Regions from separate parts of the Mycobacterium sp. IDUB_24 genome, predicted to be linked through region 2. Evidence: riboswitches for the same ligand, from Rfam matches in the RefSeq annotation. Region 2 holds a riboswitch; the other holds the start of a gene.
What was found. A riboswitch is a leader RNA that binds a small molecule or an ion and turns the genes downstream of it on or off. The one in region 2 is predicted to bind thiamine pyrophosphate.

Region 1 (9,445 bases), on a different contig from region 2:
TCAGCGGCAGGCGTTCACCTATACCTCGGTGGTCCCGGGCTTCGACGAGGCGTTGATGGCTCGGCTGAACCTGCATCCGGCCGCCTGGGCAGGTGGGGACACACAGCGCGACGCGTATCTGAGGCACACCGATCCCCAGGTGATCAGCGGGACCCCCACTTCGCTGGAGGTGCTGCTGGAACCCGGGCTCGCCGCGGTATTGCGGCCGCTGGCCCTGATCTCCGGGGCGATGACGCTGACCACCCCGTTGCGCCGGGCCCTCGAGGCGGCCTACGACTGCCCGGTCCTGGATGTCTACGGCCTGCACGAGACCCGACCCATCGCGGTCAGCGACGACGGCGGACCGTTCGTGGTGGCCGAGCGACGCGTACACGTCGAGGTGCTGGCCGGTGAGGTGGTGGTGACGTGTGGAGAGAACCAGTTTCTGCCGCTGGTGCGCTACCGCACCGGCGACTACGCGCGGTTGGTGACCCACCGAGGACGACCGGCCCTTGCCGAGCTGGAGGGCAGGGAGGCAACGGTTTTCGTGTCGGCGACAGGCATCGCGGTGCCGTGTGTCGACCTCACCCAGCAGTTGCAGGCCGCGGGCGCGCGCGGGTGGAGCGTCAACCAGGACGCGGACGGACGCGTCTCGGCGGTGATAGCGTCCGGTGACCAGCACCGGGTGACCGAGGCGCTGGCTCTTCTACTCGGGCAGCCGGCCGAGGTGACCCGCGTGACGACGCTGGCCGAGTTGGGGCCGGGCAAGCCGCGCCGCTACTCGTCGGCTACCGCGCTGACGCGGCGATGAGGTCCACCGCTTCGGCAACGCTGTCGGTGCAGTGGATCAAGGCCAGGTCGGATTCGGACACCTTTCCTTCGCGCAGAACCGTATTGCGGATCCAGTCGATCAGGCCCGACCAGTAGTCGACGCCCAGCAGGATGATCGGAAACTGGGTGACCTTGCGGGTCTGCACCAGGGTCAGCGCCTCGAACAGTTCGTCGAGGGTGCCGAATCCGCCCGGCAGGCACACAAATGCCTGCGCGTATTTGACGAACATGGTTTTGCGGACGAAGAAGTAGCGGAAGTTGATGCCGAGATCGACCCAGTGGTTGAGGTGTTGCTCGAAGGGCAGTTCGATGCCGAGTCCGACCGAGTAGCCCCCGGATTCGCTGGCCCCGCGGTTGACCGCCTCCATCGAGCCCGGACCGCCACCGGTGATCACCGCATAGCCCGCTCGCACCAGCGCAATACCCAATTCCTCGCCCAACCGGTACTCCGGCGAGTGCGGTTCCGTGCGGGCTGATCCGAAAACCGTGACAGCTCTCGGCATTTCAGCGAGGGCATCGAACCCGTCGACGAACTCGCCCTGGATGCGCATCACCCGCCACGGATCGGTGTGCGCCCAGTCAGCGGGGCCGCGCCGGTCCAGCAGCCGCTGGTCGGCGGTTGTTGTGGCACAGCGATCGCGGCGCAGTTGCACCGAACCGCTGATCTGGGGTTGGCTGTCGTCGTTCTCGGTCATGACGGTTTGACCCCCACGGTGATGGCGTCGGAGATCGGCGTCCACACCGGCCGGCGTACCCGATGCTGTTCGGCGACGGTGAATCCGGCAGCCTCGAACAGAGCGCGCATCTCCTTCTCGGTGGGGCTGTGCGCGGGCGCAACCAGGTCGGCCGACAGCGCATGCAGCGGCAGGAACGTCCGACGAGGGCTCATCGTCGTCACCGCCACCATCCCCCCGGGCGCCAGCACCCGGTAGAACTCCGCGAGCGCGGCGGGCTGATCGAAGAAATGGAATGCCGACGTGGTCACCACCGCGTCCAGGAACGCGTCCTGGAAAGGCAACTCCTCGGCAGGGGCCGACTTCCACCGCACGTCACCCGAACGCTTGCGGGCCTGGGCCAGCATGCCGTCGGACATATCCAAGCCATAGACCTCATCGGGTTGCAGTTCCCGCTGGATACGGTCGGCCAGGATGCCGGTACCGCAGGCGATGTCGGCGATCGCACGGGCGCCGCGCCCCTGAACTTGGGCGATCACCTCATCCTGGGCCGGCCGGTACACCCACCGCTGCAGGCAACCCTGGTCGTAGGCCGGTGCGGCAAAACTCCAGAAGCGCGTGATCGCGTCGTTGAATCCGCGGCGCTGTGTAGTCGTCACCGGCCCGAGTCTAGGTCGGCTACGACGGCTTCCCCGCGCAGTAGACCCGCGCCGGCTCAGGGAAGGCCACTGCGCGTGAGCCGGAACCACAGACTGCGGGGTCGGTTGAACCGTCAACCCGCTTGACGATCCTGATGGCAGCCTTCGGGTCGGAGCATTCCGTCGGGGTGATGAGCTTGTCGTTGATGTTGAAGCACTCGCCTTCCTCGACGTCGAGGATGAAGCAGTAGGTGCGGGACTCGTCCATGAGCACGGAGTAGTCGGATTCGGCCCGTTTGCCGTCCGGGCAGGTCGCGGATCCGCCACCTTTGGACACCAACTCGTAAATGGCCTCCGGGTTGCTGCAGCCGGACGGGGTGAGGTCCATTCCCGCCGTGGCGTACTGATCGCTGGTGATGCACTCCCCCACTGCCAAGTCACCAGAGGCCCCGAACTTCGAGGACCCGGAATCTGAGCTCGAGCTGGGCGCGGCGCTGGAATTCGACTCCGAACGCGAACTCGACTCCGGCTTGTGTGAGGCCACCCGCCCCGCCAATCCCAACAGGCCGAGCACCAGCAGAACCGCACCGATCACGATCAATGCCGTGCCCGACTTCTTGGGTGGCGCGCCGTAGGCCTGCGGCGGGGCCGGTGGATAGCCGGGCTGTTGTGGGTAACCCTGCTGCGGATAGCCGGGCTGCTGCGGGTAACCCTGGTACGGGTAACCCGGCTGCGGATAGCCCTGCGGGTACCCGGGTTGCGGATAAGCGCCCGGCGGGTACCCGGGCTGGCCGCTCAGCTTGGACCGGGACGACGAACGCCGAACCAGGCCGAGGATGAGCAGCAGCAGCCCCAACCCCGGGATCAGCAGCGAGCCGATGACATAGCCCGCGGATTCCGCGGCGCTTCCGGCGGCGGCCAATGTGTGAGCGACCATGGCGGGCAGTATCCCATGACAGGCGGCCAAAAACCGTTTGCTGACCGGCCCGCTCAGGCCTGATTGTCGGCTCCCGCCTCTCAGGCCTGATTGTCGGCTCCCGCCTCTCAGGCCTGATTGTCGGCTCCCGCCTCCGTCCCATAGCGGCCCGCGCTGAACATCGACGCCACCGCGCCGATCACCATCATCACCGCCGCGGCGGCGAACACCACCGTCAGGCCGGAATGGAACGGCTCGGTGATCAGCTGAGGGAAGAATGTCTGTCCGGTGATGACGTCCGCGTTCACTCCCGGTTGGTGCAGCGCGTCGTACGGCGCGAGCAGCTCAGCCATCGGGTTGTAGCCCAGGAAGGCCGCGAACAGGCTGCCGACCGGGGGCAGGTTGGCCACGTCGTGGGCCACCGAGGCCGAAACACCTTGCTGCGTCAGGCCGGTGGTCAACGCCGCGGGCAAGGTGTTGGCCAGCCCGACGATCATCAGCGAGAAGAAGATGCCGATCGACAGCGAGTTGCCGGCGTTGAAGAAGGTGGACCGTACGCCGGAGGCAGCACCGCGTTGATCGGCCGGCACGCTGGACATGATGGCCGCGGTGTTGGGTGCGGTGAAGATTCCGCCGCCCAAGCCGTTGAGGAACACCAGGATTGCGAATACCCAGTAGTCGAAGTTGACCGGGATGAGCAGGAGCGCCACGAACGTGGCTGCCATCAGCAGCATGCCGCCCACGGTCAGCGGCCGCGCGCCGATTCGATCGGAGAGCGATCCGGCGATCGGCGCGGCGACCAGGAACCCGATGGTGACGGGCAACAGGTAGATGCCGGCCCACAGCGGGGTGGACTCGAAGCTGTAGCCGTGTAGCGGCAGCCAGATGCCCTGCAACCAGATGATGAGCATGAACTGCAGCCCACCGCGGCCCACCGAGGACATCAGGCCGGCCAGGTTGCCCATCCCGAAGGCCGCCGATTTGAACAATCGGATGTCGACCATGGGCGACGACACCTTCGATTCGACGACGCAGAACGCCACCAGCAACAGCAGGCCCACGGCGATGGAGCCCAGCACCCACGGGCTGGTCCAGCCGGTGGTCGAGTCGCCGTAGGGCTGGATGCCGTAGGTGATGCCGATCAGCAGGACCGTGAGGCCCAGCCCGAAGGTCAGCGTGCCGGCCCAGTCGAGGCGTCCGGCGGTGCGGACACCGAGTTCCTTGAGTGAGCGGTAGCTCCAGATGGTGCCGATGACGCCGATCGGCACGCCCACCCAGAAGACGGCCTTCCAGTGCCACTCGGACAGGAAGCCGCCGATCAGCAACCCGAGGAAGGACCCGGCGACGGCGGCCACCATATTGGTGCCCAGCGCCATGCCGCGCTGGTTGGCCGGGAAGGCGTCGGTGAGGATCGCCGACGACGAGGCCATCAGCATGGCACCGCCGACACCCTGGACCACGCGCCAGCCGATGAGCCAGACGGCGCCGCCTCCGAGTTGGAACGGGTCGAACGACAGAGCGATCGCGGCCACGGTGAACACCACGAAGCCGAGGTTGTAGATGCGGACCCGGCCGTACATGTCGCCGAGGCGTCCGAACGGCACGACGAGCACCGCGGTCACCACCAGATAGCCCATCAGCATCCACAGCAGGTAGCTGACGTTGCCGGGAGCCAACGGGTTCAACCCGATGCCACGGAAGATCGCCGGCAGCGAGATCAACACGATCGACGCATTGATGGAGGCCAGCAGGATGCCCAACGTGGTGTTGGACAGCACCACCCACTTGTAGAACGGGTGATCGTGATCCATCCGTTTGCGGCGGTCAGCGGTCTCGGCCAGGGCGGAGTCGCCCCCGCCCGGCGGGTTCGTCACTTCGGCGTCAGTCGTCATTTGGTGTTCGCATCTCGTATCGCGTCAAGGGCTATATCCAGGGCCGTCGCCGGCCCAAAACGTGCAAAACACATATATTAGCTATGCAAATCAAGCCGCGGCAACTCCAAGCCCCCGAGTTCGCGAACTCGCCGGTTTCCACCTCAGGGTCGCACCACCACCCCCGACACAGCCCAGTTGCCGGAAACGGCAGCCTCCGGGGTTCCCCACCGCGCAGCGTCTGCGCTAGGTTGGGCCCTGCAAACCACACACGCGGGAGTGCGCACGAGCGCGCTGAGAGGACGGGTAGGCCCGTCGACCGTACGAACCTGACCGGGTAATGCCGGCGTAGGGAGATTTTCATGAGCAGTTCTGTTTTTGACGGCTTTGCCGACCCTTCTGTCACCACCGGTCCGATCACCGGAAGCACCAAGGTCTATCGCGAGATCAACCATGACGGCACGACGCTGCACGTGCCGTTTCGCCGGGTGAACCTCACCAACTCCGAACATCTGGACCTGTACGACACCTCGGGGCCGTATACCGACGACAGCGCGGTGATCGACCTGAACGCCGGCCTGCCGGCGCGTCCCGGAGTTCACAAAGACCGCGGCACCCAACTGCAGCGGGCCCGCGCCGGGGAGATCACCGCCGAAATGGCGTACATCGCTGAACGCGAAGGCGTTTCGGCTGAATTGGTGCGTGCCGAAGTAGCCCGGGGGCGGGCCGTGATACCGGCCAACCACAATCACCCGGAGATCGAGCCGATGATCATCGGCAAGGCATTCGGAGTGAAAGTCAATGCCAATATCGGCAATTCGGCCGTCACCTCCTCGATCGGCGAGGAGGTCGACAAGATGGTGTGGGCCACCCGGTGGGGTGCCGACACCATCATGGACCTGTCGACCGGCAAGGACATCCACCTGACCCGGGAGTGGATTCTGCGCAACTCCCCGGCCCCGGTCGGGACCGTGCCGATCTACCAGGCGCTGGAGAAGGTCAACGGTGACCCCACCAAGTTGACGTGGGAAATGTACCGCGACACCGTGATCGAGCAGTGCGAGCAGGGCGTCGACTATATGACCGTGCACGCCGGGGTGCTGCTGCGCTACATCCCGCTGACGGTCAAGCGTGTCACCGGCATCGTGTCCCGCGGCGGGTCGATCATGGCGGCCTGGTGCCTGGCGCACCACACCGAGTCGTTCCTGTACACCCACTTCGAGGAACTCTGCGAGATCCTGGCCCGCTATGACGTGACGTTCTCCCTGGGCGACGGGCTGCGGCCCGGGTCGATCGCCGACGCGAACGACGAGGCCCAGTTCGCCGAGCTCCGCACTCTGGGTGAGCTGACCAAGATCGCGAAATCCCATGGCGTGCAGGTGATGATCGAAGGCCCGGGCCATGTCCCGATGCACAAGATCGTGGAGAACGTGCGGCTCGAAGAGGAATGGTGCGAGGAGGCACCGTTCTATACCCTCGGCCCGCTGGCCACCGACATCGCCCCGGCCTATGACCACATCACCTCGGCGATCGGCGCGGCCATCATCGCCCAGGCCGGCACCGCGATGCTGTGCTACGTCACACCCAAGGAGCACCTGGGCCTGCCGGATCGCAAGGACGTCAAGGACGGCGTGATCGCTTACAAGATCGCCGCGCACGCCGCCGATCTGGCCAAGCAGCATCCGCGGGCGCAGGAAAGAGACGACGCACTCTCCAAGGCACGCTTCGAGTTTCGCTGGCACGATCAGTTCGCCCTGTCCCTCGATCCCGACACCGCGCGTGAGTTCCACGACGAAACGCTGCCCGCCGAACCGGCCAAGACCGCACACTTCTGCTCGATGTGTGGCCCCAAGTTCTGTTCGATGCGCATCACGCAGGACATCCGGGATGCGTATCCGGACGGCACCGCACCGGAGTCGGCGGACGAGATCGCGCGCGGCATGGCGGAGAAATCCCAGGAGTTCGCCGACCACGGAAACCGGGTTTATCTACCCTTGACCACGTGAGGCCACTGTGAACTTCTTGCCGCTGGTCGCCGCGGGTGACACGCCGCTGCGAGTGATGACCATCGCCGGATCCGACTCCGGCGGTGGTGCCGGCATCCAGGCCGACATGCGGACCTTCGCGATGCTCGGCCTGCACGGCTGCGTCGCGGTGACCGCGGTGACGGTCCAGAACTCGGTGGGCGTCAAGGGTTTCCACGAGATCCCCCTCGATGTCGTGGCCGGCCAGATCTCAGCCGTCACCTCCGATATCGGCATCCAGGCGGCCAAGACCGGGATGCTGGCGTCCTCGGCGATCATCACCACGATCGCCGAGACGTGGCGGGCCGAGGGTCTGGCGTCGAACGTGCCCCTTGTCGTCGACCCGGTGTGCGCGTCGATGCACGGCGACCCACTGCTGCACCACAGCGCCCTCGATGCACTGCGTACCGAATTGTTCCCGCTCGCCACGCTGGTCACCCCGAACCTCGACGAGGTGCGATTGCTCGTCGACATCGAGGTCGTCGACGAGGCCTCGCAGCGGGACGCGGCGCGCGCGCTGCACGCGCTGGGTCCGCAGTGGGCGCTGGTCAAGGGCGGGCACCTGCGCTCGTCGTCGGCCAGCCCCGATCTGCTGTTCGACGGCACGGAGTTCCACGAGTTCGCCGCGCCGCGGATCGATACCGGCAACGACCACGGAGCGGGTGACACCCTGGCCGCGGCGACGGCTTGCGCACTGGCACACGGCTATTCGGTTCCTCAGGCAGTGGAGTTCGGCAAGGCCTGGGTGACAGAATGTATCCGGGCTGCCTATCCCCTGGGGCACGGCCACGGCCCGGTGAACGCCCTGTTCCGGTTGCAGTCATGAACCTCGACGCCATCGCGGGCGTCGCCCACGAACCCGAGACCACCCCGGCCGGCGTCGTGGTGCTCACCCACGGCGCGGGCGGCAACCGCGACTCGGCCATGCTGGTCAAGATCTGCGACGAATGGGCCGCCCGCGGCTGGCTGGCCATCCGGTACAACCTGCCCTACCGTCGTCGCAGGCCCAAGGGCCCGCCGTCGGGATCGGCGGCAGGTGACCAGGAAGGCATCGCCGAGGCGATCGCACTGGCCCGCGGCCTCACCGAAGGCTCCGTGATTGCCGGTGGGCATTCCTACGGCGGGCGGATGACCTCGATGGTCGCCGGCGAAGGAAACGAGCCGAGGGCGGTCCCCGATGTGCTCACTCTCTTCTCCTACCCGCTGCATCCGCCGGGCAAGCCGGAACGCGCCCGCACCGAACATCTGCCCGGCATCACGGTGCCCACGGTATTCACCCACGGCACCTCCGACCCGTTCGGCACGATCGACGAGCTCACGGCGGCTGCTGCATTGGTGAGCGGACCGACCGAGCTGGTGGTCATCGACGGTGCCCGTCACGACCTCGGATCCAAGACTGCGAACGTGCCGGGCCTTGCGGTGGACGCGGCGCTGCGGGCACTCGATATCGTCGAACCATGACCTATCCGCCCGGTTCCCCCGGCCCGCAGGGCCCGCCGCCTCGCGGTTACCCGCCACCCCCGCCGCAGCCGTATTCCACCGGCCCCGATCAGTTCTCGGTGACACCGAAGAAGTCCCCCGCGTTCAAGTGGGCGCTGTTGGCGGTCGTGGTGCTGGTCGCGATCGTGGTCGCCGCCGGCGCGGTGTTCTATCTCGTCCGGGACCGCGGCGCGACGGAGGCCAGCCAGGTCCGCTCGGGTGATTGCCTGACCGAGATACCCGACAGCAGCCGGGTGCTGTACGTGAAGACAGTGGGTTGCGATCAGCCGCACAAGGGTGAGGTGTTCGCGGTGCTGCCACTGCCCGACGGGGATTTCCCGGGCGATGCCACGGTGGTGAAGTACGCCGACAAGTGCGCGCCGGCACTGGCCCAGTACGCCCCCGACGCCAACTCGGAATCCGGGATCCAGCTGTTCGTCCTGTACCCGACGGTGGACTCCTGGCAACGCGGGGACCGTAGCGTGACGTGTATCGCCACCAGCAAAAACCCCCGCACCGGCAAAATAGGGTAACGCGCTACTCTAGGCCGCCCAGACCGCGTGGTCAGACACTCGATCCATGGTCGAGATCGATACGCGCGCCGCAGCCACCCTGCCGCTCGCACCGCGCAATCCGCTGTCCTACCGACAGACGATCAAGGCGATGCGGTCCTTCATCGAGGGGCATCAGCGGCTCCGCGATGCCGGAGGCCCCGTCAGCCGGATGGTGCTCGGCCCGCGGTGGCTGATGCCCCCGGTCCTGTTGGTCACGTCGCCGCAGGGCGCGCGCGATGTCCTGGGCCGCCGTGATGCGATCGCCGATCGCGGCACCGCCCTCAACATGGTCGAGCTACGCCGGCTGATGGGCGGCAACCTGTTGAACCTGCCGCACGAGCGCTGGCTGCCGCGACGGCGAACGCTGCAGCCGATGTTCACCAAGCAGAACGTGCCACGGTATGCCGGGCACATGGCCGCCGCGGCGGATTCGATCGCCGGTGACTGGCGCGACGGTACGACGGTCGATCTGGATGTCG
Region 2 (9,445 bases):
TCGGCGTCCACCCGTCGCATCGCCACGGTCGTCAACTCTGTCCCCGAGGCGACCAATGCCTCTTCCAGCACAGCCAGATTCGGCGCACCGCCGGTGCCCATGATCAGCCGGGAGCCGAACTCCCGGCCGCCGATGACGAGTTTTGAATCAGCCACCCTGCACCGCCGTCACGACCTCCACCCGGGCGCCGTCGGCCAGCGTCCGGTCCCATTCCGACCGGGGCAGCACTGTCCAGTCCAGAGCGACGGCGATGCCCTTGTCCGGAAAGCCGCGAGTCTCCAGGAGACCCTCGACGGTGGTCTGGTCGTCCACCTCCAGGGCCTCGTTGTTGACCGTGATGGTGATCATTTCGCTCCCACACTCATCTCGAGCTCAGCCGCGACCCGCTCAGCGGTCCACGGCGCCAACAGAAATCCGTTGCGGCCGTGCCCGACGGCCACCAGGGTCCGCTCGTCGACCCGCTCGACGATGGGCAGCCCGTCGGGCGTCATCGGCCGCAGTCCGGCCGCAGTCTCGGCCAGCTCGTACTCGCCCAGTGCGGGCATCACCGCGCAGGCGTCCTCGAGCAGGTCGCGCACCCCGCTGACCACCGGCGCCGTGTCGCGCCCGTGCTCGTACTGGGTGGCGCCGACCACCACGCCGTCGGCGCGCGGCACAAGGTACACCGGCCGGCCGTGCACACGGGCCCGGATCACCCGCTGCGGCACCGGCATACAGCCCTTACGCCACCGCAGCCGCAGCACCTCGCCCTTGACCGGGCGCACCGGCAGGCCCGGCCACAGCTTCGGGGAGTCGATCCCGTTGGCGATCACCCGCACGTCCGCCTCGATTTCGGACAGGTCCGCGACCGGCCCGGCCCACCGCACCGCCAGTCGTTCGCAGTGCGCGGCCAGCCCGTCGACCACGGCGCGGTTGTCCACGGCGAGTTCGGTGGTGGCCCGGAACCCGTGCCGGATGCCTTGGGCTAGTAGGGGTTCCACGTCACGCGCGGCCGTGGTCAGCTCGACCGGCTGTCCTTGGGCAGACAGCCATTCGGCGACGGTACGCAGATCGGCCACGTCGGCCCGGTCGACGGCGACCACCAGCGACTCGCGGGCGGTGACCACCTCGGGCGCCAGCCCGTCGAGAAACCCCGAGTGCCACAGCTTCAGCGATTCCAGGCCGATCTGCAGGATCTGCTCTTCGCCCGGCCAGCCTTCGCTGTGCGGGGCCAGCATGCCGCCGGCCACCCATGAGGCACCACGTTCGGTGGTGCAGTGCAGCCGCACGGTCCAGCCGTCCAGCGCAGCCCGGCGTGCGACAGACAGCCCGATGACACCGCCGCCGATGACGGCGAGTGTTCGCGCCATATCCGCTCCCTTCGCCGGCATGACCCGGATCAGGTGTGACGGTCAGGGCCGGTCCGTGTGCCCACTCTCAGCCCCTCGTCCCAGGGACTCCCGTATTGATTGCCAGTCCAGGGTACTCGGGCGGTACCCGCTACCGTCGCGGTGTGGAATCACCCGCCGACCGTTTGCAGCGCGCCACCCTCTACCTGTGCACCGACGCCCGCCGGGAGCGCGGTGACCTGGCCGAATTCGCCGACGCGGCGCTGGCCGGCGGGGTGGATCTGATCCAGCTACGCGACAAGGGCTCAGCCGGGGAGAAGCGGCTCGGCCCGCTGGAGGCCCGGCAGGAACTCGAGGCGCTGGAGATCCTGGCCGAGGCCGCCCGCCGCCACGGTGCACTGCTGGCGGTCAACGACCGCGCCGACATCGCGCTGGCAGCCGGAGCCGACGTGCTGCACCTGGGCCAGGACGATCTGCCGCTGGACGTCGCGCGGGGCATCATCGGCGATCGTCGCGTGATCGGTCGCTCCACGCATGACGCCGCGCAGGCCGCGGCGGCCGTCACCGAAGCCGTGGATTATTTCTGTGTCGGCCCGTGCTGGCCCACCCCGACCAAGCCGGGCCGAACCGCGCCGGGACTGGACCTGGTGCGCTCGACGGCGGCGCTGAACCCGGCCAAGCCGTGGTTCGCGATCGGCGGGATCGATCAGCAACGGCTGCCCGAGGTGCTGGCTGCCGGGGCCCGGCGCATCGTGGTGGTCCGCGCGATCACCGCGGCCGAAGATCCGCGGGCCGCAGCCGCCGAACTCAAGGCAATGATCAGCGCGGCGGGTTGAGTTCGAGCGGCAGGGACGCCGTCACCGCCCGAAGCTGCTCCCAACTGGCGGCGAACCCGGGATGCAGCGGCAACTCGGCGACCTCGTCCTCGGCCACCCAGCGCAACTCCGAGCTCTCCCGGTTCGGAATGGTCTCCAGCGGTGCGGGCACATCGGCGATCACCGTGGTGTAGCTCCAGTGCGTGCCGCCGGTGCCGGCCACCTCGGCCGTCACCACCGTGGTCCGCACGGTGAGCTGCTCGGCGGTCACCCCGGCTTCCTCGTTGGCCTCCCGGACCGCGGCCTGCTCGGCGGTCTCGTGACTGTCGCGGGCACCTCCGGGCAAGGCCCAGGTTCCGCCCTGATGACTCCACGGGGCGCGGTGTTGCAGCAGCACGGCCGCCGATCCACCCGGCCACGGCGCGCGCAGCAACAGGCCGGCCGCACCGTGCCGCCCCCAGTAACGGGCGCCGTTGTCGGAGAACACCCAGCCGTCACCGTCGCCTCGCACCCGTACAGAATAGGGAACGTCGCCAGTTTCGGTGGGGCCCAATTTCTCCGCGAGCCTAAGCGCAGCCCTCTTAGAATTTTTTTATAGTGTGGGGACAGCCCGTTTGCACCGAAACTAAATGAGGTCCGCGCACAGGTGACTGTGGAGTTGGCACATCCCTCGACCGAACCGCTCGCGTCCCGGTCGCCGACCACTCCTGCGCACCCGCGGTGGTGGTTCCTGTGGACCACCCCCGGACGCATCCTGACGATCGGACTGGTGCTGTCGGCACTCGTGATCGCCAGCGCGTTCGCCACATCCACCACGATCAACGACCGCCAGCAGGCGCTCACCACGGTGCTCGATCACACCGAGCCCCTGGCATTCGCGGCCGGCCAGCTCTACACCACGCTGTCGGTGGCCGACGCCGCCGCGGCCACGGCCTTCATCGCCGGGGCCGAGCCCCGCGACGTGCGGCAGCGCTACGAGCAGGCCATCACCGACGCCTCGGTTGCGGTGACCCGGGCTTCGAGCGGGTTGACCGACGAAGAGCTGGTGCAGCTGCTCGGCCGGATCAATGCCCGGCTGGCCGTCTACACCGGCCTGGTGGAGACCGCGCGGACCAACAACCGGGCCGGCAACCCGGTCGGCTCGTCATACCTGTCGGAAGCCTCGGCGCTGATGCAGTCCCAGATCCTGCCCGACGCGCAACGCCTGTACGAGGAGACCTCCGCACGGGTGGATGCCGAGACGACGGCCTCCACCCGGATCCCCGCCGCGGTGATGTTGGTGGTGCTGGCGACGTTGATGTTCGGCGCGTTCGCCAACCGCTGGTTGGCACGACGCACCCGGCGCCGGGTCAACATCGGTTTCGTGGCCGGCGGGATGGCCGTGCTGATCATGCTGATCTGGGTGACGACGGCACTGGTGATCTCGACATCGGACAGCCGCAGCGCCAAGGACACCGCCGCCGAATCCCTGAAGACCGTGACCAATCTGGCCATCACCGCCCAGCAGGCCCGGGCTGACGAAACGCTGGCCCTGATCCGGCGTGGCGACGAAAACCTGCGTAAACAGTCCTACTACCAGCGCATCGAGGCCATGCAGCAACAGCTCGCCCAATATCTGGCCCGCGACACCCGCATCGACAAGAGCGATCTGACGGGTGCCGAAGATCTGCTCACCAAATGGCGGGCGGCCGATGACCGGATCAACGCGTATATCGCGGTGGGCAATTACCAGGCCGCGACGCAGGTGGCTCTGGGCACCGGCGAGGACGATTCCACGTCGGCCTTCGACAAACTCGACGATTCGTTGTCCAAGGGCATCGAACAGAGCCGCAGCCAGTTGCGCAACGACATCGCCAATGCCCGCCGGGTGCTGTCCGGCGCGACCGTGGGTGCCGCCCTGCTCAGTGTGGCCGCGGCGCTGGCGGTGGCGCTGGGCCTGTGGCCTCGACTCAGTGAGTACAGATGATGGCAAAACTGCGAAAGATGTTGGCCGCGCTGACCGCAGCCGTGGCGGTGGCCGGATGCGGTCAGAGTGCACCGGCGTTGACCGTGCCGACGATGACCCTGGCCCCGCCCAGCCCGGCCGGCATGCAGGAGCTGGCGCCTCAACCGGTTCGGGTGCCGGAGCCGGAGACCGACGAGTGCAACCGCACCGCCAGCCTGCGACCGTTCACCAACAAGGCCGACGCCGACGCGGCAACGGCCAGGATCCGCGACCGCGGGCGGTTGGTCGTCGGGTTGGACATCGGCAGCAATCTGTTCTCGTTCCGCGATCCGATCACCGGTCAGATCAACGGGTTCGACGTCGACATCGCCGGGGAGGTCGCCCGCGACATCTTCGGCACCCCCTCACAGGTCGAATACCGCATCCTGTCCTCGGCCGACCGCATCACCGCACTGCAGAACAATCAGGTCGACATCGTGGTCAAGACCATGACGATCACCTGCGAGCGCCGCAAGCAGGTGAACTTCTCCACGGTGTACCTGATGGCCCACCAACGCATCCTCGCCGCCCGCGATTCCAACATCTCGCAGGCCTCCGACCTCTCGGGCAAGCGAGTCTGCGTGGTGGACGGCACCACCTCACTCAAGCGGATCCAGCAGATCAGCCCGGCACCGATCATCGTCTCGGTGGTCACCTGGGCCGACTGCCTGGTGGCGTTGCAGCAACGCCAGGCCGACGCGGTCAGCACCGACGATTCGATCCTGGCCGGGCTGGTGGCCCAGGATCCGTATCTGCACATCGTCGGTCCCAGCCTCAACGAGGAGCCCTACGGCATCGGGTTGAACCTGGAGAACACCGGGCTGGTCCGGGTCGTCAACGCCACGCTGGAACGCATCCGCCGCGACGGCACCTGGAACACCTTGTACCGCAAGTGGTTGACCGTACTGGGTCCGGCACCGTCTCCCCCGGTCGCGAGGTATGTCGACTGATGAAGAAACCCGACGACGCCGATTTGCCGGTGCCTCCCGATTCCGACCCCGATACGAGCGGAGGGCCCGGTACGCAGCCGGCAAGCCTGGAAGACCTCGACATGGATTCGCGGTCGACCATGCGGCCGATGGCCACCCAGGCCGTGTTCCGTCCGGAGTTCGGCGACTCCGACGACGGGCCGTACGGCGACACCGAACCGCAGAACCTCGCGACGATCGCGACCCGGACGCTCTCGCCGGCCCGCAGGCTGGGCGGCGGCCTGGTCGAGATCGCGCGGGTGCCCGAGCGCGATCCGTTGACAGCGCTGATGACCAATCCGGTGGTGGCCGAACAGAAGCGGTTCTGCTGGAACTGCGGCAAGCCCGTCGGTCGATCGTCATCCGACGGGCATGCCCTGTCGGAGGGTTGGTGCCCGCACTGCGGCAGCGCGTATTCGTTCCTGCCGCAGCTGTCCCCGGGCGAGATCGTTGCCGACCAATACGAGATCAAGGGCTGTATCGCCCACGGCGGGTTGGGCTGGGTGTATCTGGCCTTCGACCACAACGTGAACGAACGTCCCGTCGTGCTGAAGGGCTTGGTCCATTCCGGTGACGCCGAGGCCCAGGTGATCGCCATGGCCGAACGCCAATTCCTGGCCGAGGTGACGCACCCGGGGATCGTGAAGATCTACAACTTCGTCGAACACGATGACAAGCACGGCAATCCTGTCGGGTACATCGTGATGGAGTACGTCGGCGGGACATCGCTCAAACAGGCCAGGGGAACTCGGCTTCCGGTGGCCGAGGCGATCGGCTACATGCTGGAGATCCTGCCCGCGCTGGGCTATCTGCATTCGATCGGGCTGGCCTACAACGACCTGAAGCCCGAGAACATCATGATCACCGAGGAGCAGCTCAAGCTGATCGACCTCGGAGCCGTATCCAAGCTCAACTCCTACGGATACCTCTACGGCACACCAGGATTCCAGGCTCCCGAGATCGTGCGTACCGGGCCCACGGTGGCCACCGACATCTACAGCGTGGGACGCACGCTGGCCGCGCTCACCCTGAAACTGCGGACCCGGCGGGGTCGTTACGTCGACGGGCTGCCGTCCGAAGATCCGGTACTCGACACCTACGATTCCTTCGGCCGGTTCCTGCGCCGCGCCATCGATCCGGATCCGCGACGCAGGTTCACCAGCGCCGAGGAGATGTCGTCCCAGCTGCTCGGCGTGCTACGCGAGGTGGTGGCCACCGACTCCGGAATTCCCCGCCCCGGCCTGTCGACGGTGTTCAGCCCGTCCCGGTCCACGTTCGGGGTCGATCTGCTGGTGGCACACACCGACGTTTACGTTGACGGGCAGGTCCATTCGGAGAAGCTGACCGCACAGGAGATCGTGCGGGCGCTGCCGGTGCCGCTGGTGGACCGCACCGACGTCGGGGCTCCGCTGCTGGTGGCCAGTGTGCTCAGCCAGCCCGTGCACACCCTGGACCAGCTGCGCGCGGCCCGCCACGGCGCGATCGACGCCGAGGGCGTGGACGTGTCCGAATCGGTGGAACTGCCGTTGATGGAGGCACGCGCCCTGCTGGATCTGGGCGATGTCGCCAAGGCCACCCGAAAGCTCGACGAGCTCGCCGTGTGGGCCGGTTGGCGCTGGCGGCTGGTCTGGTTCCGCGCCGTGGCCGAGATGCTCTCAGCCGATTATGACTCGGCCACAAAGCATTTCACCGAAGTCCTGGACACGTTGCCCGGGGAGCTGGCCCCCAAACTGGCGTTGGCCGCGACGGCCGAACTGGCCGGCAACGCCGACGAGCTGAAGTTCTACAACACCGTGTGGAGCACCGACAACGGCGTGATCTCGGCCGGCTTCGGGTTCGCCCGCGCCGAGTCTGTTGCCGGGTCGCGGGACAAGGCGGTCCAGACCCTGGACGAAGTTCCGCCCACCTCACGACATTTCACCACGGCCCGGCTGACGAGTGCGGTCACCCTGCTGTCGGGGCGGTCCACCGGTGAGATCACCGAGCAGAACATCCGCGATGCGGCGCGGCGGGTGGAGGCGCTGCCCGATTCGGAACCACGGGTGTTGCAGATCCGGGCCCTCGTGTTGGGCACCGCGATGGACTGGCTGGCCGACAACACTGCGAGCAGCAATCACATTCTCGGATTCCCGTTCACCGAACACGGTCTCAAGCTCGGCGTCGAGGCGTCGCTGCGGGCGCTGGCCCGCGTCGCCCCCACCCAGTCGCACCGCTATGCCCTGATCGACCTGGCCAACAGTGTGCGGCCGATGAGCACCTTCTGAATCAGGCCAGGGCCGCGCAGGCCTTCGCGATCGCCAATTCCTCATTGGTCGGCACCACGAGCACCGTCACCGACGAGTCCGGGGTCGAGATCCGCCGGGCCTCGTGCGCTTGCACCCTGTTGAGTTCCTCGTCGATCTCGATCCCCAGCGCGCTGAGTCCGGACAATGCGTCGCGGCGCACCGCGGCGTCGTTCTCCCCGACCCCCGCGGTGAAGCTGATGACATCGGTACGACCCAGCACCGCCAGATATCCTCCGACATACTTGCGTAGCCGGTGGATGTAGACGTCGTACGCCAATTGCGCATTCTCATCACCGGATTCGATGCGCGCGTGTAACTTCCGGAAGTCGTTCTCGCCACCGAGGCCACGGACACCCGACTGGCGGTTGAGCATCGTGTCGATGTCCTGGACGTCCATGTCCGCCGCACGGCGCAGATACAAGATGATGCCGGGGTCGATGTCGCCGCTGCGGGTGCCCATCACCAGGCCCTCCATCGGCGTCAACCCCATCGACGTGTCCACGGGCCGGCCGCCGGTGATAGCGCTGGCCGACGCACCGTTACCCAGGTGCAGCACAATCTGATTCAGCGACTCATAGGGCCGGTCCAGGAACGTGGCGGCCTGCTCGCTGACGTACTGATGCGAGGTGCCGTGAAAGCCGTACCGCCGGATACCCCAGCGCTCGGCCACCTCACGATCGATGGCATAGGTCGCCGCCGCCGCGGGCAGGTTGTGGAAGAACGCGGTGTCGAAGACCGCCACGTGAGGCAGATCGGGCAACAGCTTGCGGGCTACCTCGATACCGAGGATGGCCGGCGGATTGTGCAGCGGGGCCAGTGGCGACAGCTCTTCGAGCTTGGCGATCAGATCGCCGTCGATCAGGGTGGGCTGGTAGAAGGCCCTGCCACCGTGCACCACCCGGTGCCCCACTGCCACCAGACCCAGGGTGTCGAGGTGCAGACCCTGACCCGCCAGTTCATCGAACGCCGCCCGCAGTGCGGCGTCATGGTCGGGCACCTGCTCCGAGCCGATCTGCTCGATGATGCCGTCGGCCAGGAATTCTCCCGAATCCGGTTTCACCACGGCATATTTCAGTGACGAAGATCCGGAGTTGACCACCAGAACCGTCATGGTTGCCCCTGTGCCTGGATCGCCGTGATCGCCACGGTGTTGACGATGTCCTCCACCAGGGCGCCGCGGGACAGGTCATTGACCGGCTTGTTCAGACCCTGCAGCACCGGGCCGATCGCGATCGCGCCGGCGCTGCGCTGTACCGCCTTGTAGGTGTTGTTGCCGGTGTTGAGGTCGGGGAAGATCAGCACGGTGGCCCGCCCCGCCACCGGCGAGTCGGGCATCTTGGTGGCCGCCACCGACGGCTCCACCGCCGCGTCGTACTGAATCGGCCCCTCCACCAACAGATCCGGTTCGCGTTGACGCACCAGTTCGGTTGCCGCCCGAACCTTGTCGACGTCGGCCCCGGTACCCGAGGTTCCCGTCGAATACGACAGCATGGCGACCCGCGGATCGATGCCGAACTGCGCGGCGGTGCGCGCCGAGGAGACCGCTATGTCCGCAAGTTGCTCCGAGGTCGGGTCCGGCACGATCGCGCAGTCGCCGTAGGCCAGTACCCGGTCGGCGAGACACATCAGGAAGATGCTCGACACCGTCGAGATCCCCGGCGCGGTGCGAATGATCTCGAAGGCCGGCCGCACGGTGTGCGCAGTGGTGTGCGCGGCGCCCGACACCATGCCGTCGACCATTTGGTTATGCACCAGCATCGTGCCGAAATACGAGACGTCGTGGATGATCTCGCGGGCCTGCTCGACAGTCACGCCCTTCTTTCGGCGCAGCTCGGCGTACTGCTCGGCGAACCGGTCGCACAACTCGCTGGTACGCGGGTCCAGCACCACGGCCGCATCGATGTTCACCCCCAGTTCTGCTGCCCGGGAGCGGATCTGACTTTCCTCGCCGAGGATGGTCAGCTCGGCGACCTCATGCTGCAACAACCGGCCCGCGGCCTTGAGGATGCGGTCGTCGGTCCCCTCCGGCAGCACGATGCGCCTGCGGTCGGAGCGGGCCTGGTCG

Region 1: another riboswitch for thiamine pyrophosphate. It lies ahead of thiC (phosphomethylpyrimidine synthase ThiC); the one in region 2 lies ahead of thiO (glycine oxidase ThiO).

What each region holds. Positions count from the first base shown of each region.
Region 1 covers NZ_JBVAXO010000002.1:65,101-74,545, reverse strand. The annotation lists gene ACZYZF_RS07985 (phenylacetate--CoA ligase family protein) at 1-790, shown strand, start outside; gene ACZYZF_RS07980 (LOG family protein) at 768-1,505, opposite strand; gene ACZYZF_RS07975 (class I SAM-dependent methyltransferase) at 1,502-2,143, opposite strand; gene ACZYZF_RS07970 (LppU/SCO3897 family protein) at 2,163-3,059, opposite strand; gene ACZYZF_RS07965 (MFS transporter) at 3,167-4,930, opposite strand; TPP riboswitch at 5,173-5,281, shown strand; gene thiC (phosphomethylpyrimidine synthase ThiC) at 5,272-6,915, shown strand; gene thiD (bifunctional hydroxymethylpyrimidine kinase/phosphomethylpyrimidine kinase) at 6,923-7,759, shown strand; gene ACZYZF_RS07950 (alpha/beta hydrolase family protein) at 7,756-8,394, shown strand; gene ACZYZF_RS07945 (septum formation family protein) at 8,391-8,945, shown strand; gene ACZYZF_RS07940 (cytochrome P450) at 8,992-9,445, shown strand, end outside.
Region 2 covers NZ_JBVAXO010000001.1:1,551,688-1,561,132, reverse strand. The annotation lists gene thiG (thiazole synthase) at 1-155, opposite strand, end outside; gene thiS (sulfur carrier protein ThiS) at 148-348, opposite strand; gene thiO (glycine oxidase ThiO) at 345-1,349, opposite strand; TPP riboswitch at 1,339-1,453, opposite strand; gene thiE (thiamine phosphate synthase) at 1,493-2,164, shown strand; gene ACZYZF_RS07525 (NUDIX hydrolase) at 2,148-2,654, opposite strand; gene glnX (protein kinase G-activating protein GlnX) at 2,790-4,109, shown strand; gene ACZYZF_RS07515 (glutamate ABC transporter substrate-binding protein) at 4,106-5,077, shown strand; gene ACZYZF_RS07510 (serine/threonine-protein kinase PknG) at 5,077-7,359, shown strand; gene ACZYZF_RS07505 (acetate kinase) at 7,361-8,491, opposite strand; gene pta (phosphate acetyltransferase) at 8,488-9,445, opposite strand, start outside.